DNA from 4 places in the Mesorhizobium sp. BR1-1-3 genome. Region 2 is predicted to be linked to each of the others. Evidence: riboswitches for the same ligand, from Rfam matches in the RefSeq annotation. Region 2 holds a riboswitch; each other region holds the start of a gene.
What was found. A riboswitch is a leader RNA that binds a small molecule or an ion and turns the genes downstream of it on or off. The one in region 2 is predicted to bind cobalamin.
Positions count from the first base shown of each region.

Region 1: it holds a riboswitch for cobalamin, as region 2 does, so the genes downstream of both, bluB (5,6-dimethylbenzimidazole synthase) here and LB559_RS20425 (CbtB domain-containing protein) in region 2, are expected to answer to the same signal.
Region 3: it holds a riboswitch for cobalamin, as region 2 does, so the genes downstream of both, LB559_RS03450 (ABC transporter ATP-binding protein) here and LB559_RS20425 (CbtB domain-containing protein) in region 2, are expected to answer to the same signal.
Region 4: it holds a riboswitch for cobalamin, as region 2 does, so the genes downstream of both, LB559_RS23125 (aromatic ring-hydroxylating oxygenase subunit alpha) here and LB559_RS20425 (CbtB domain-containing protein) in region 2, are expected to answer to the same signal.

Region 1 is NZ_JAIUIC010000004.1:213,524-216,985, reverse strand. It holds gene LB559_RS11205 (exodeoxyribonuclease VII small subunit) at 35-286, opposite strand; gene LB559_RS11200 (histone deacetylase family protein) at 290-1,216, opposite strand; cobalamin riboswitch at 1,338-1,518, shown strand; partial or broken gene bluB (5,6-dimethylbenzimidazole synthase) at 1,521-2,246, shown strand; gene LB559_RS11190 (hypothetical protein) at 2,369-3,352, opposite strand.
Region 2 is NZ_JAIUIC010000009.1:79,301-82,762, forward strand. It holds gene cobO (cob(I)yrinic acid a,c-diamide adenosyltransferase) at 1-171, opposite strand, end outside; gene cobU (bifunctional adenosylcobinamide kinase/adenosylcobinamide-phosphate guanylyltransferase) at 173-688, opposite strand; gene LB559_RS20420 (CbtA family protein) at 681-1,451, opposite strand; gene LB559_RS20425 (CbtB domain-containing protein) at 1,467-1,646, opposite strand; cobalamin riboswitch at 1,682-1,878, opposite strand; gene LB559_RS20430 (MFS transporter) at 1,944-3,143, opposite strand; gene LB559_RS20435 (heparan-alpha-glucosaminide N-acetyltransferase) at 3,367-3,462, shown strand, end outside.
Region 3 is NZ_JAIUIC010000001.1:691,072-694,533, reverse strand. It holds gene LB559_RS03460 (alanine racemase) at 1-247, shown strand, start outside; gene LB559_RS03455 (AraC family transcriptional regulator) at 253-1,086, opposite strand; cobalamin riboswitch at 1,322-1,529, shown strand; gene LB559_RS03450 (ABC transporter ATP-binding protein) at 1,694-2,482, shown strand; gene LB559_RS03445 (ABC transporter substrate-binding protein) at 2,532-3,462, shown strand, end outside.
Region 4 is NZ_JAIUIC010000011.1:85,277-88,738, reverse strand. It holds gene LB559_RS23130 (hybrid-cluster NAD(P)-dependent oxidoreductase) at 1-155, opposite strand, end outside; gene LB559_RS23125 (aromatic ring-hydroxylating oxygenase subunit alpha) at 181-1,428, opposite strand; cobalamin riboswitch at 1,544-1,746, opposite strand; gene LB559_RS23120 (DUF680 domain-containing protein) at 2,258-2,455, shown strand; gene LB559_RS23115 (DUF680 domain-containing protein) at 2,535-2,735, shown strand; gene LB559_RS23110 (DUF680 domain-containing protein) at 2,805-3,050, shown strand; gene LB559_RS23105 (ABC transporter ATP-binding protein) at 3,131-3,462, opposite strand, start outside.

The DNA.
Region 1 (3,462 bases), on a different contig from region 2:
AACCGGTGAGGCGAGGCCATCGTTCGGACCGGCCTCAATCCGCGTCGAGCGGCTCCGTTCCAACCGGCTTGCCGTCGCGCGACAGCCTGATCTTCTCGACCTTGTCCTCGGCGGCCTTCAGCAGCCGGTCGCAATGCGCCTTCAGCGCCTCGCCACGTTCATAGATCCTGATCGACTGGTCGAGCGGCACGTCGCCACGCTCCAGATCATCGACGATCTTCTCCAGCGCATCGAGTGCCTGCTCGAAGCTCATCGCCTTGACGTCTTCGTTGGTCTCACCAGCCATCGTTCATCCTTTCATCAGTCGCCCGACATGGGCGGCGACCGAAAATGCCAATCCCTGCAGATCGTAGCCGCCCTCGAGCAGGCTGACGAGCCGGTTGCCGCTGTGGCGTGCCGCGCGCTGCATCAGCTGGCCGGTCGCCCAATCGAAATCATCCTCGGTCAGATTGATCTCGGCCAGCGGATCGCGGTGGTGCGCGTCGAACCCGGCCGAAATGATGATCAGGTCGGGCGCGAAATTGTCGAGCGCGGGCAGGACGCGCGACAGGAAGGCATCGCGAAACACTTCGCTGCCGGTCTGCGGCGCCAGCGGTGCGTTGACGATGTTGCCGGCGCCCGTTTCGGTCTTCGCTCCGGTGCCGGGATAAAGCGGCATCTGGTGTGTCGAGCAATAGAGCACCGAGGGATCGTCCCAGAAAATATCCTGCGTGCCATTGCCGTGATGCACGTCCCAGTCGACGATGGCAACGCGCTCGACACCGTGTTTCTTCTGCGCATAACGCGCCGCGATCGCCGCCGTGTTGAACAGGCAGAAGCCCATGGCCGTGGTCTTTTCGGCATGATGGCCGGGCGGCCGGGCGGCGACGAAGACGTTGTCGGCGCGGCCCGAAAAGACATCATCGACGGCGGCGTTGGCGGCGCCGATCGCGGTGATCGCCGCTTGCCAGCTCTTCGGACTGGCAGTGGTGTCGGCATCGATGCGGGCAATCCCCTCGTCGGGGATGGCGGCGCGCACGCGGGCGACGAAATCGGCGGGATGCGCGTAGAGGATGGTGGCCTCGTCGCCTTCCGGCGCCTGGATACGATCGAGCGCGGCAAAGGCTTCCTCATCGAGCACGCGCTCGATGGCGCGCAGGCGGTCGGGCCGCTCGGGATGTCCGGGCGGCGTGAGATGCTCGAGGAAGATCGGATGCGTGTAGAGACGGGTGGTCATCGTCCTAATCTAGTGACCCGGATCGACAAAGGCCATGCACGGGCGGCCGATGACTGGGGAAAATCGCGCCTGCGTCCATTCGCGTCGCCGCGGGCATTGGCCTCGCCGGCGCTTCGGCGTAAGGTTCTTGGTACTGCCTGGTGCCCGCCGCAAGCGGGAGAATCGGGAACACGGTTGAATTCCGTGGCGTGCCCAACGCTGTGAGGGGGACCGCGCCGGTAAATGCCACTGTCGATGACGGGAAGGCACCGGACGCGGGTTGATCCCAAGCCAGAAGACCGGCCTGGCAGGCATCGTCATCCGCATGGTCGGGCGGGTGGCATCAGAGCGACGTGCGTCCATTTGGACGCACAAAGTACGCTCTGACCGTTTTGAATCTGCAATCGCAAGGGGACAAGCGATGCCGGAACAGATGACCGCTGCCATTGACGATGGATTCGACCAGAATGCGCGCGATGCGGTCTATCGCGCCATGTTCACGCGGCGCGACGTGCGCAGCCATTTCCTGCCCACCGCGATCGATGACGACGTGCTGGCGCGGCTGCTGCTTGCCGCCCATCATGCGCCATCGGTAGGCTTCATGCAGCCATGGAATTTCATTGTCATTCGTGACATCGAGCGACGCGAAAGGGTGCGCGACCTGTTCCTGGCCGCGCGCGAGCAGGAACTGCCGGCGATCGAGGCGGAAAAACAGGCGCTGTACCGCAAGCTCAAGCTGGAAGGCATCTGCGAGAGCGCGCTCAACATCTGCATCACTTGCGACCGGCAGCGCTCGAAAGGTTCGCCGCTGGGACGCTGGCACAATCCGGAGATGGATCTCTACAGCACCGTCTGCGCGGTGCAGAATTTCTGGCTGGCCGCGCGTGCCGAGGGCGTTGGCGTCGGCTGGGTGAGCATCATCGAGGCTGAGGCGCTGAAGCGGCTGTTGGCCATTCCGGATCACGTAACGCCAATCGCCTATCTCTGCGTCGGCCGTGTTTCCGAGTTCGCTTCCAAACCGGACCTTGAAACGCATGGTTGGGGACGGCGGCTGCCGCTGCCGGAACTGATCATGAGCGAGACGTTTTCCGGGCAAGGCGAGACACAGCTCAAGTCCACCGTGGCGCGCCTCAACACCGTTTCTGCCTCACCAGACACCACCTGCCCGGCCGATCAGGGTGTGGCGCCGGCCGTACCCCAGCGCGAACCGCCGAAGGAGGCGAGCGCCTTGTCCTTGAGCTCCCTGAACTTCGACGACGCCTCGGCCAACCGGGCGTCCCAGGCCGGATCCGGCACCTGGCCCGCGATGGTCTTGAAATAGACCTGCATCAGGCAAGCGATGGCGAAAGGCTCGATGAAGGCCGCCTTGAACGCCCAGGCGAAGACGACGGCGAGCACGAAGGCCCAGCCGGCGAGCTGGCCGGGCATCAGGAACAGAATGGCGCCGGCAGGCGCCAGCATCATCAGAAAGATGACGAACGACACGCCCCACATGATGACCGCCAGCCAGACGGCGTTCTTGACCATGACCTTGCCGTTCTGGGCATAGAGCACGACGCCTTGGCGCGCCGTCTCGAAGGGTGAGGCTGAATTGATGCGGATGTTGTAGCCGAGGATGATCTCGTCGACATAGGTCAGCGACAGGCGGATCACCGTGTTGATGAAGGAGACCAGGCCGCTCAGGCCCGGTATCGGCAGGAAGGCGGCGATACCGCCGAGCAGGCCGGTGATGGCGCGGATGGCACCCTTGACGAGTTGGTCGACGACGAAAAGGATGTTGGCCTCGGCGAAACGCTGGGTCACAACATCCCTGGCGTAGGCGATCTGGTCCTGACCTGCGGGAATGTCGCGGCCGTCGATCAGATGAACTATGACGGCGATGTGGCCGGCCTTGACGATATAGAGGATGTATTCGCGGATCCAGTAGACCGCGATCGAGACGATGCCAAACCCGACCACGCCGCCCCACAGGGCAAAGGACATGGGCCCGTCGGGATCGGTGGAGATATGGCCGACGCCATAGCCGACCGAGGCACCGGTGCCGGTCGCCATGATGTAGGCCAGCGTGATGCCGAAATAGACGATCATACGAAAGAAGATGAACGGCCAGGTCCGCATCATGATGGACACCGACCGGCCGATCTCGAAATCCCACATGTGCCCCGAATCTCCGCCTCAGAGATGGTGGAAGAAGATGAACTCAACCCGGCGATTGTCAATTGCCGGCCCCTGACGCCGAAGCGCGACGAATTCGGGGCAACGGTTTT
Region 2 (3,462 bases):
CCGCAGCGCCAGCCCGAAGGCGGCCGTGGTCTTGCCTTTGCCCGGGCCGGTGTTGACGATGAGCAATCCCTTCTCGACCGTCTTGCTCGCCACCTCGGCATCCTGCACCGCCTTGCGCTTGGCCATCTTGGCGCGGTGGCGCTCTTCGTCCTTATTGTCGATATCGGTCATATCATTTCACCTTGAGCGGCAGCCCCGCCACCATCAGCAGCACCGTATCGGCAATCGCCGCGACCTGCTGGTTGAGCCGGCCGGCGGCATCGCGAAAGCGGCGCGCCAGTGCATTGTCCGGCACGATGCCTTGGCCGACTTCATTGGACACCACGAACCAGGGTCCGCGCGGCCGCGACAACACCTCCGCCAATCGCCGGCATTCAAGGTCCAGATCGTGTTCGGCCAGCATATGGTTGGTCAGCCACAGCGTCAGGCAGTCGACAAGCACCGGCCGATCGTCCGGCAAGGCGGCAAGGGCGCCGGCGAGGTCGAGCGGTGCGTCGATGGTCGTCCAGCCTTCGCCGCGCCGCGACCGGTGCAACGCGATGCGCTCACGCATCTCGTCATCATAGGCTTGCGCCGTGGCGATATAGGTCCAGGGCGGCGGCAAGGCGGTCGCCAAAATTTCGGCGCGCGCGCTCTTGCCGGAGCGCGCACCGCCGATGAGGAAGGTCAGTGTCTTGCGATCAGGCAAAGCTGTCGCGCAGGCTGGTCGCGGTGCCGGTGAAGCGGCCGCGCACCACGCCGACAACCGCGCCGAGCACCAGCCAGAACACCAGATTGGTCACGGTCACCGCCACCACGAACTGGTGATGCAGCCCTTCCGGAATCGCCGTCTCGTAACTGTCGGGCTGCGGTGCCCCGACAACATGCGGTGCGACGATCAAAAGGACGGCAAGGATCGCCAGCGGCAGCGACTTGCGGAACGCGATCAGGCCGAGACCGGCAGCGGTTGCCGCCACCGTTGCCCACCACCAGATCTGGCGCTGGGTGAGATCGGCGGCCGGCATGGCCGGCAGTTCCGGCGGCAGGCCGAGGCCCGGCGCCAGCGTGAACACGGCAAAGCCGGCCAAGCCCCAGAACACGCCCTGGCGCCAACCACCGATACCGCCGGCGAATTCGGAAACCGCGACCAGGATCAACCCGAAGCCGATGCCGGTGACGATGTTGGCAAGCACGCTGAAGGCGAAACGCTCGAAACCGTCTGCCGGCGCCCAGCCCTCGTCTTCCGCCGCAGCAGTCGCTTCGGCAGGGGCCGGAGCGGCTGCGCTCATGGCATTGCTATCCGTTGCTGCCGGAGCGGCATGGTCATGGTGATGCCCGCCGCCCGCCTGTTCGTAGACTTCCGCCTTCAGGATCAGCGGCACGGTCGCATAGGCCTGCATGCAGGCAAGAACGACGCCGGCCACGAGCCCTGCGATCGCCGCGATGAACACGACGTTGCGAAACAGGTTCATGATGTCAGCCCCTCGTCAGTGGCAGGGAAATGCCATCGAATGGCGATAGTCGTGAGCCGCATTGTGGACCGCATCGATATGCGAGAAGCCGACAAAGCCCATCACGAAAATGCCGAGCAGCGCGGCGAGCGCGAGCTGCATGAAGCGCGACTGCGAGGAGACGGAAGCGCCGAGGGAGACGGAAGCGGTAGTCATGTCTTGTCCTTTCGCCCTCCACCCGAGGGCATCGAAGTCAGTTTCCTGTCGCCGGCAGGTCTCCTGGCTCACGGATCAGCGTCCTTCCCCACCTTCCCGAAGAAAAATCTTCAGTGGCATATGGAGAGGACTACCGCACACAGTTGCGGGGGCAGCCACGGCATTGGGCGAAATCCGCCCTTACCGCATTCCCTCTTGGCTCCAAAATGGAACCGGCGACACCGGCGACTATAGGCAGAATCCTCGCGTCCGGCAAACCAAATTCCGCCGGCGACCGTTGCGAATGCGCCATGAAGGTCAAAGCGATTTCGGCAGATAGCGCCACGTCACGAAGCCGCAGACCGCCGCCAGCAGGCCGAGCGTGACGAACACCGAGCCCAGGCCGAAGAAGGCCAGCACCACCGAATAGACCAGCGGCGGCGTCAGCTCGGAAAAGTCGAGATAGGTGCGATAGACCGCCGCCATCTGCGATCTTTCATAGGAGCGCACCGAGCGCATGAAGGCGGTCGAGCCGAGCGCGTCGAGTGCAATGGTGAAGAAGGCGCCGCAGAGCAGGAAGGCGCCGGTGAGCAGCGGCACGGTTTCGCCGACGAAGCCCGCCGCCAGAAGCGCGACCGACATGGCGAAATAGGCAAATGTCATGGTCCTGCGGCCGCCAAAGCGCTTTCCCGCCTTGCCCCAGAAAATCGCCATGAACAAAAGCGCGTTGCCGGCCGAAACCAGCAGGCCGCCGGCCAGCTTGCCCTCACCCGTAATGACCATGAACAGCGGCCCATAGACGAAGAACGTCGTCCAGAAACAGGAGCGCCCAAACGCGATCAGCCAGGCCAGCCTGAGCCTGGGCTGGGCGATGAAGCGGCCGATATTGGCGAGCGGATTGGCTGGTCGCGTCTTGCCGGGACGGATCGACGGGTTGTCGCCGAGCCGGTAGGTCCAGAACAATGCCAGCAGCGCTAACGCGAACACGGCCACCGCGCCATGCGCGGCATAGACGCCGAAGCGCGTGTAGAGGAAGATGCCGAGCGTCGGCCCACCGGTCCAGGCCAGCATCGACCACGCCATGCGCAGCGATTCGGCCTGCATGAAGTCGGTCTTGCGGATGTGGTCCATGATGTAGAGGTTGAGCGTGATCGACAGCGCGCTGGCTCCCATCACCCGGCACAGCATGCCGGCCAGTTGCCCGGCAAGCGTGTCGGTGACGAAGAACAGCGAGCCGATGGCCAGCAGGCAGGCGCCCGCCGTGTAGACCCAGCGCCGGGCGAAACGGCGGATCAGCATCGGCATGAACAATGTCACCGACAGGCCGAGCATCGCCACGACGGTGTAGAGGATCGAGACGATCTGCTCGTTGTGCAGGATCTCGTAAGCTTGGATCGGGATGACGCTCGACACCGTGGCGCGGGCGAAGGATTCGACCGCATAGAGCGAAGCGAAGGTGCGCGCGTCCGCGGCCTTGAGGGCCGGTAGCCAGATCGGATGGCGCACATGGGTGGACATTGCTTTCCCCGAAGCAGATTCACCGGGTCAAATCTGCCGTGGCGACCTCAGCGCCAATAAGAGGAAACCGACGTGCATCCGGCAAAAGCGAAGCCGGCCAAAGGCTTTCCGGCACTGGCCCAATGCCGCGGCTGATCCGGCGTTATCGGCAGGGTTGCCGGTCTTCTTTTGTCCTGGGCAACCGTGATAGTCCTCCAGCGGGGCTGAATCAGAATGCGAGACCATGAGCATCCAAACGCCGACCGCGCCCGTTCAGGATCGACCAAAGCGCATCGTCGCCATCGACATCGTGCGCGGCATCGCGCTGATCGCCATGGCA
Region 3 (3,462 bases), on a different contig from region 2:
CTATCTCTATGGCGGCAAGTGGATGGCCGAGCCGGTCTTCCCCCAAGGCATGAAGACGAACGGCCTGCTCGGCCTGTCCTCCAACCAGCAATTCATGGGCTTGCCCGCCGATGCGACCGCAAGGCCAGGCGACTACGCGTTTCTAAGGCCGACGCAGAGCGAGGCCGTGCTGCAGCAATTCGGGTCGATCGCCGTGTTTTCCGGCGGAAAGGTCATCGATCGCTGGCCGGCGCTGCCGATGGCGTGATCGAGCTACGCCTTCACCGGTACCCAGATCTCCAGGCCGCCATTGCCGCTGTGGGCATCGAACTCCGGTCCATAGCGCTCGAATTCCGGTGCATCCGCGATTTCGTGCCCGGAGGCGGGCAGCCAGCTGTTCCAGATCGTGTTGATCGTCCGGCGGATGGATGAGATGTGCTCGCGGTGCGAGAACACCGCATATTTCTGCGCCGGCACCCGCACCCGATAGAAGTCCTTCGGCAGATCCGCAAAGCCGGACACTTCGACGCCGACGACATAGTCGAAATTGCCCGCGTCGTCGCCATTAAGGCACACGCCGTAGAAAACGCCTGAGATCTCGCCGGGGATGTTGCCGATAAAGGGTGCAAAACGCTGCCACTGCATCGGAATCCCGGCGCTGGTTTCACAGCTGTAGCGTTCGCCGAGGCCGGCGATCAGGAACGGCCGGCTGGTCTCGAAGCGCGGTGGTTCGAGATTGGTGAGGAGGGACTGGTCCATCAGGATCGGCTCCACGAGGTCGAGGTTGTTGGTCGAGCCTTGCGCGCGCACCAGTTCCGGCGTGGTGCCGAACTGATCGCGGAAGGCACGGGTGAACGCCTCATGCGAGTTGTAGCCGGCGTCGAGCGCGACGACGAGGATGTCGGGCGCTCCGCCGGCCAGCTTGCGCGCCGCCTCGGTCAGCCGGCGTGAGCGCATGTAACCCATCACCGAGCGGCCGGTTGCGGCGCCGAAGGCGCGCGTCACATGAAAACGCGACACGCCGCTGCTTTGCGCGACATCGTCAAGCGAGATCGCCTCCGGCAGATGGCTCTCGACGAACCACAGCGCTTTCTCGGTCGGGTTCATGGGGCTCCTTTTCGCATTGGCCGGATCATCTTGGCGTTTCCTGGCGCGGCCAGTTTGATCGAAATTGCGCATTCCGTGCAATCTGCGCCGATCCCATGGGCTTTCGCTTGACAGCGGGCCGCGTCATCTCCTAAGAATGTTATGTTATTACATAAAATGAGCGTGCAATGCCTGTTTCCCTTAGCTGGCCCACCACTTCGTCCGAGAAATCCATTGCGAAGCGTTTGGTGGAAATCTACGCTGAAGTGGTGATGGTCCCCGAGCCGAAAGGCGAGGGGTGAAAAGGGAACACGGTGAGGCCTGTTCAGGTCGAGGCCGTGGCTGCCCCCGCAACTGTAAGCGGCGAGCAAAATCCGTGAATGCCACTGGCCGGCAAGGCTGGGAAGGCAGGATGGCGCAACGACCCGCGAGTCAGGAGACCTGCCATCACTGAGTTGACCGGACGGGGTGTGCCGGGAGGAAACGCGAATCCCGGCCTTGTCGGCCGGTTCGCCAGCTTCCTTCCGTCGCCAGTTTTGGAAAGTGACGGAAAGTTGGACGGCTCCATCGATCATCGCATCACCATGCGCACGCTTTGCCGTCCCCGCAATCCGGCGGGCTGCAGCCGATGAGCGCAGCGCTTCTCGAAGCCCATGACCTCTGTGCCATGGCGAATGGGCGGAATCTGGTCCAGGCGGTCAGCTTCTCGGTGGCCGCTGGCGATCGCCTTGCCATCATCGGTCCCAACGGCGCCGGCAAGACGACGCTGCTGCGCATGCTGTCGGGCATGCTGCGGCCAAGTTCCGGCGAGGTGAAGCTTGGCGGACGCGGGCTGGACAGGATTTCGGCCGCCGAGCGGGCGTTGCATATCGCCGTTGTCGGCCAGACCGACCAGCCCGATCCGCGGCTGGCGGTGATCGATTATGTCGAGCTTGGCCGGGTCCCGCACGCCGGACTGAGGCGCAGGAGCGAGGAACGCGACATTGTCGTCAATGCGCTGCGCCGGACCGGCCTGCTGCCGCTGCTTGGCCGCACCGTCGGCTCGCTGTCGGGCGGCGAGCGCCAGCGCGCCCAACTGGCGCGCGCCATCGCCCAGCAGCCCAAAATCCTGTTCCTCGACGAACCGACCAACCATCTGGACCCGCGCGCCCGCGGCGAACTGCTCGACCTCGTGGCAGGCTTCGAGATGACGGTGATCGCGGTGCTGCACGATCTGGCGCTGGTAGCACCCTTCGCCACCAGGGTTGCGGTGATGAATCATGCCCGCCTGCAAGCGCTCGCCGCACCGCGCGAAGCGCTGGCCCAACAGCTGATCCGCGAGATTTTCGGCATCGATGTGCTGCGCCTGCGCCATCCGACCGAGGATCGAGAGTTGACGGTGTTCGAGGTTCCGAACCGTGCCGCGCCGCCGTCGTGATTGAAGCCGTTCCATAGTCGACCCGATCCCACCCACAAGGAGCATACCCGTGAAACGCCTCGCTTTTTCGCTTGCCGTCTCGCTGCTGACCTCGACCGCCTTCGCCTTCCCGGTAACCGTCGACAGCTGCGGCAAGCCGCTGACCTTCGACGCGCCGCCGAAGCGCGCTGTCATCCATGATCTGAACATGGCCGAGATGGCTTTCGCGCTGAAATTGCAGCCGTCAATCGTCGGCCTGACCGGCATCACCGGATGGTACAAGGTCGGTCCCGAATTCAAGGCAGAGCAGGGTTCGATCCCGGAGCTGGCGCCGAAATATCCGACGCTCGAAAACCTCGTGGCCGTGGAGCCGGATTTCTTCTTCGCCGGCTGGTACTACGGCATGAAGCCGGGTGGCGAGGTGACGCCCGACACGCTTGCCCCGCACGGCATCAAGACGCTGGTTCTGGCGGAAAGCTGCGTCCATCTCGACAAGAGGCGCCCCGCCGCCTCGATGGACCTGCTCTACGGCGACGTCGAAAAGCTGGGCAAGATCTTCGGCAAGGAGACAGAGGCGGAAAAGCTTGTCTCTGGCTGGAAGGCGCAGCTCGCCGACATCACCGCCAAGGTCGGCAGCGCCAAGGGCACGCGGGTGTTCCTCTACGATTCCGGCGAGGACAAGCCGTTCACCGCAGGCAAGTTCGCCATCCCCAGCGCCATGATCACTGCCGCCGGCGGCGACAACATCATGGCTGACATGGACACCAGCTGGGGCAACACGGATTGGGAAACGGTGGCGTCGCGCAATCCGCAATTCCTCATCCTGCTCGATTACCAGGACGGTGGCGGCTACAGGAAGCTGCTCGACTTCCTGAAGGCGCATCCGGCCATGAAGGAGACCGACGCGGTCAAGAACGAGCGCTTCGTTGCCCTCCGCTACGCCGAGCTGACGCCTGGACCCGCCAACATCGAAGCGATCGACAAGATCGCCAAGGCCATGC
Region 4 (3,462 bases), on a different contig from region 2:
GGTTTGTAGCGGAACCAGGTCTGGTTGTCGGAGCGGAAGGTGAAGGTCTTCACGTCAGGCGCTTCGTCGCTGACGCCGATCACTTCCAGCACCTGCAGCCTGTCGTTCCAGGGCGTCATCTGGTCGAGATGGCGATAGAGGCCAAGGTCCGTCATCGCATTCATCCTCTTGTCCCCTGGGCTAGGCGACGCTGCGCAGGGCCGGCCGGCCGCCTTCGGCAAGGCGCGGCCCGATGAACGACGCGTACCACTCGACGAACTGGATCACGCCGCCCTCATGCAGCTCCGAATAGGGGCCTGGTTCATAGGCCGGCGACAGGATGCCGAAGGCGTTTTCCTCGACGATGCGGCGGTCCTGGTCGTTGGTCTCGGTCCAGACATGGGTGAGCTCAGCGAGGTCGTAGTCGACGCCTTCGACCGCATCCTTGTGGACGAGCCATTTCGTTGTCACCGCGGTTTCCGTGGCACTGATCGGCAGCACGCGGAAGGTAACGGCGTGGTCGCCGAGGATATGGTTCCAGGTCGTCGGATAGTGATAGAGCAGCAAGGAGCCGATGCGGTCGGTTGAAACGCTGTCGGACAGGTTCTTCTGGACCGCCCGTTTTCCCGTCATGGTGTAGCTGACGGCATCGCGCAGCAGCGGCGCGCGGGTGGCGCGGTACTGCCCTGCCGGATCGATGCGGAATTTGCTCGGCAAGCCTGATGCCTCGCATCTGGCCCAGTGTGCGACCATTTCAGGGTCGCTGTCGGCGCCATGGACGCCGGTTATGGTTGGAGCCTCGGGGAAGGTCTTGCACAACTCGGGATGATTGGCGGCGCAGTGGTAGCACTCGCGGTTGTTTTCCCAGACCAGCTTCCAGTTGCCCTTCTCGACGATCGTGCTCTCGAAGGCGATCTTTGCTTCACGCAGCCGGTGCGGCAAAAGATAGGGTTCGATCATCGCCCGCATCGGCGCGAAATCTGCCGGTTCCTTGGCCAGGCAGATGAAGATGTAGCCGCCGACGCTCTCGCAGGCGACCGGCTTCAGGCCGAAATCACTCTTGTCGAAACCGTCGGCCATCTGGCGGGCAAACAGCAGGCGGCCGTCCAGCTCGTAGGTCCATTGATGATACGGGCAGACGAGCTTTGCCGCGGTACCCTTCTCCGTGTTGCACACGCGGCTGCCGCGATGGCGGCAGGAATTGTGGAAGACGTTGATCTTGCCGTGCTGGTCGCGGACAAGGACGACCGGATAATCGCCGACCTGCACGGTGATGTAGCTGCCCGGCTTCGGCAGTTCGCAATCATGGCCGATGAACAGCCAGTCGCGATACCAGATCAGCTCCATGTCGAGCTTGAAGTAGTCCGGATCGGTGTAGAAGGGCTGCTCCAGCGAAAAGCCTTGCCGGCGCCCCTTCAGGAGCCTCAGCATGTCGTTGCGGATATCCATGTCCTGTCCTCGTTCCTAAGGACTGAACTGGTGGTGACGGAGGAAGGATTGAAACGCAGGCCGGCTGTGTGCCGGACATGCGCTATCCACCTCTTGACCGCCCACCGCGATCAGTCGAGATCTAAAAATCTCGGGCTGGTTTCCGGGCTCTGGAGTTGTCCTTGCGGACCATCGCGACACCTTCCCAGGCGGTTGCCCAGTGGTCTCCCGTTGCGACTTGAACTCCACCACCGTTGCGGGGGCAGCGCCGGATTCTGACCGGCTTCCCAATTCTCCGCCTCGTCGTCACGAAGCGGCACCTGAGATGGTATGATCTAACCACGATCGCGGGCGCGCCGTCGGCATGAAAACGACATCGTATCCATGCGGCGCGACACGGCATGCGAAACGCTACTGCAGATCGTCGCGGGCCAAGATCCCACCTCCCGGGCGGCCATTTGCCGGCTGCGATCTTCCCGAATCCGACCCTTCGCGGGGGTCAAAAAAGGTTAACGGTTTCGAAAAGTGACTATTAGCTTGCTCTAAAATCGAACCGAACGGTTCGTTTCTGTTGACGGTGCGTGCAGGACGGTGTGAACGCTGGGCCTCTGAAACAGTCAGTGATCCATCAGGTGGCTACACCTAACCCACTGATAAGAAGAAGAAAAATGCATCCTTAGATTCCATTGGCACAATTTCAAGGTGTGGATTCATGGTCCACACGGAACAACTTCGTGATTGGAAAAGACGACCTTGCCCTCCCACATCGGGGCTGTCCGAACGACGCGAATTTCATTTCCAAGACACGCCGCTAGACGGACGGAAAAAAGACGATACTGGAGTACCAAAAATGAAAAAGATCATTCTCACTGCCGCAGCCCTTCTGGCCATTTCCGGCAGCGCCTTCGCTGGTAGCGACCACTACGGTTCCAACGCCGCGGCAGCCACTGCTGTCGACAGCTCGTACACCGCTTCGACCAAGAAGTCGGAACCGGCTGCTCAGGCGCCTGCCCAGGGTGCTGACCGCAACCTCTTCGGCAACAACTAACAGCCGATTCCCAGTTTCCCGGTCGACGGCGGGCTCGCCCGCCGCCCTGGCGAAATCCAGACATTCAGGAGTATTCAAGATGAACAAGATCCTCATTGCTGCCGCCGCCGTTCTGGCCATCACCGGCAGCGCTTTCGCGGGCAGCGACAACTACGGTTCGAACGGCCCCAACCAGCCTGCCGCCGCTGTGGACCAGTCGTACACGGCTTCCACCAAGACCTCGGAACCGGCTGCCCAGACGCCCGCTCAGGGCAGCGACCGTAACCTCTTCGGTCGCTAACAACCAATTTCGCAACCGACGGCAGCTGTGTCTGCCGTCCTGGCGAAATCCAGAATTCAGGAGACTAAAATGAACAAGATCCTCATTGCTGCCGCCGCCGTTCTGGCCATCACCGGCAGTGCCTTCGCCGGCAGCGACAACTTTGGCTCCAATGGTGCCAATCAGCCTGCCGCCACGACTTCGGTCGACAGCACGCGCACCTCTTCGGTACGCAACACCGGTTCGCCGGTTTACAAGCTGCTGAACTCGTCGGGTGACACCACCCAGAAGTCTGCTCCGCAAGGTGCCGACCGCAACCTCTTCGGCAACAACTAACAACCGAAGTCGATCTCCAAGTCAAAGAGCGGCGGGCCCGGCCCGCCGCTCTTTTTTTGTGCCTGACACGGTAATTGCGGTTAAGCCGCCTTTGCTTCCACTTCATGCAACGCGAAAGAACGTCCATCCGCGTCGAAGATATGCAGGTCCTCGCCATTGGCGCTCAGCCGCAATGTCGAGCCGCGCTTGACCTCGACATTGCCGGGCAGCTTGGTCACCAGCGGCAGATCGGCGCGGCCGATGTCGACATAGACAAGCTGCACCTCGCCGAGTTGCTCGACATAGTCGACCGTCCCCTCGAACAGATAGTCCGCGCCGCTGGCGATGATCAGGTCCTCCGGCCGCACGCCAAAGCTCACCGCGGCGCCCTTTGCCGAAGCCGGCGTCGCAATCGGCACGGTCGCCTTGCGTC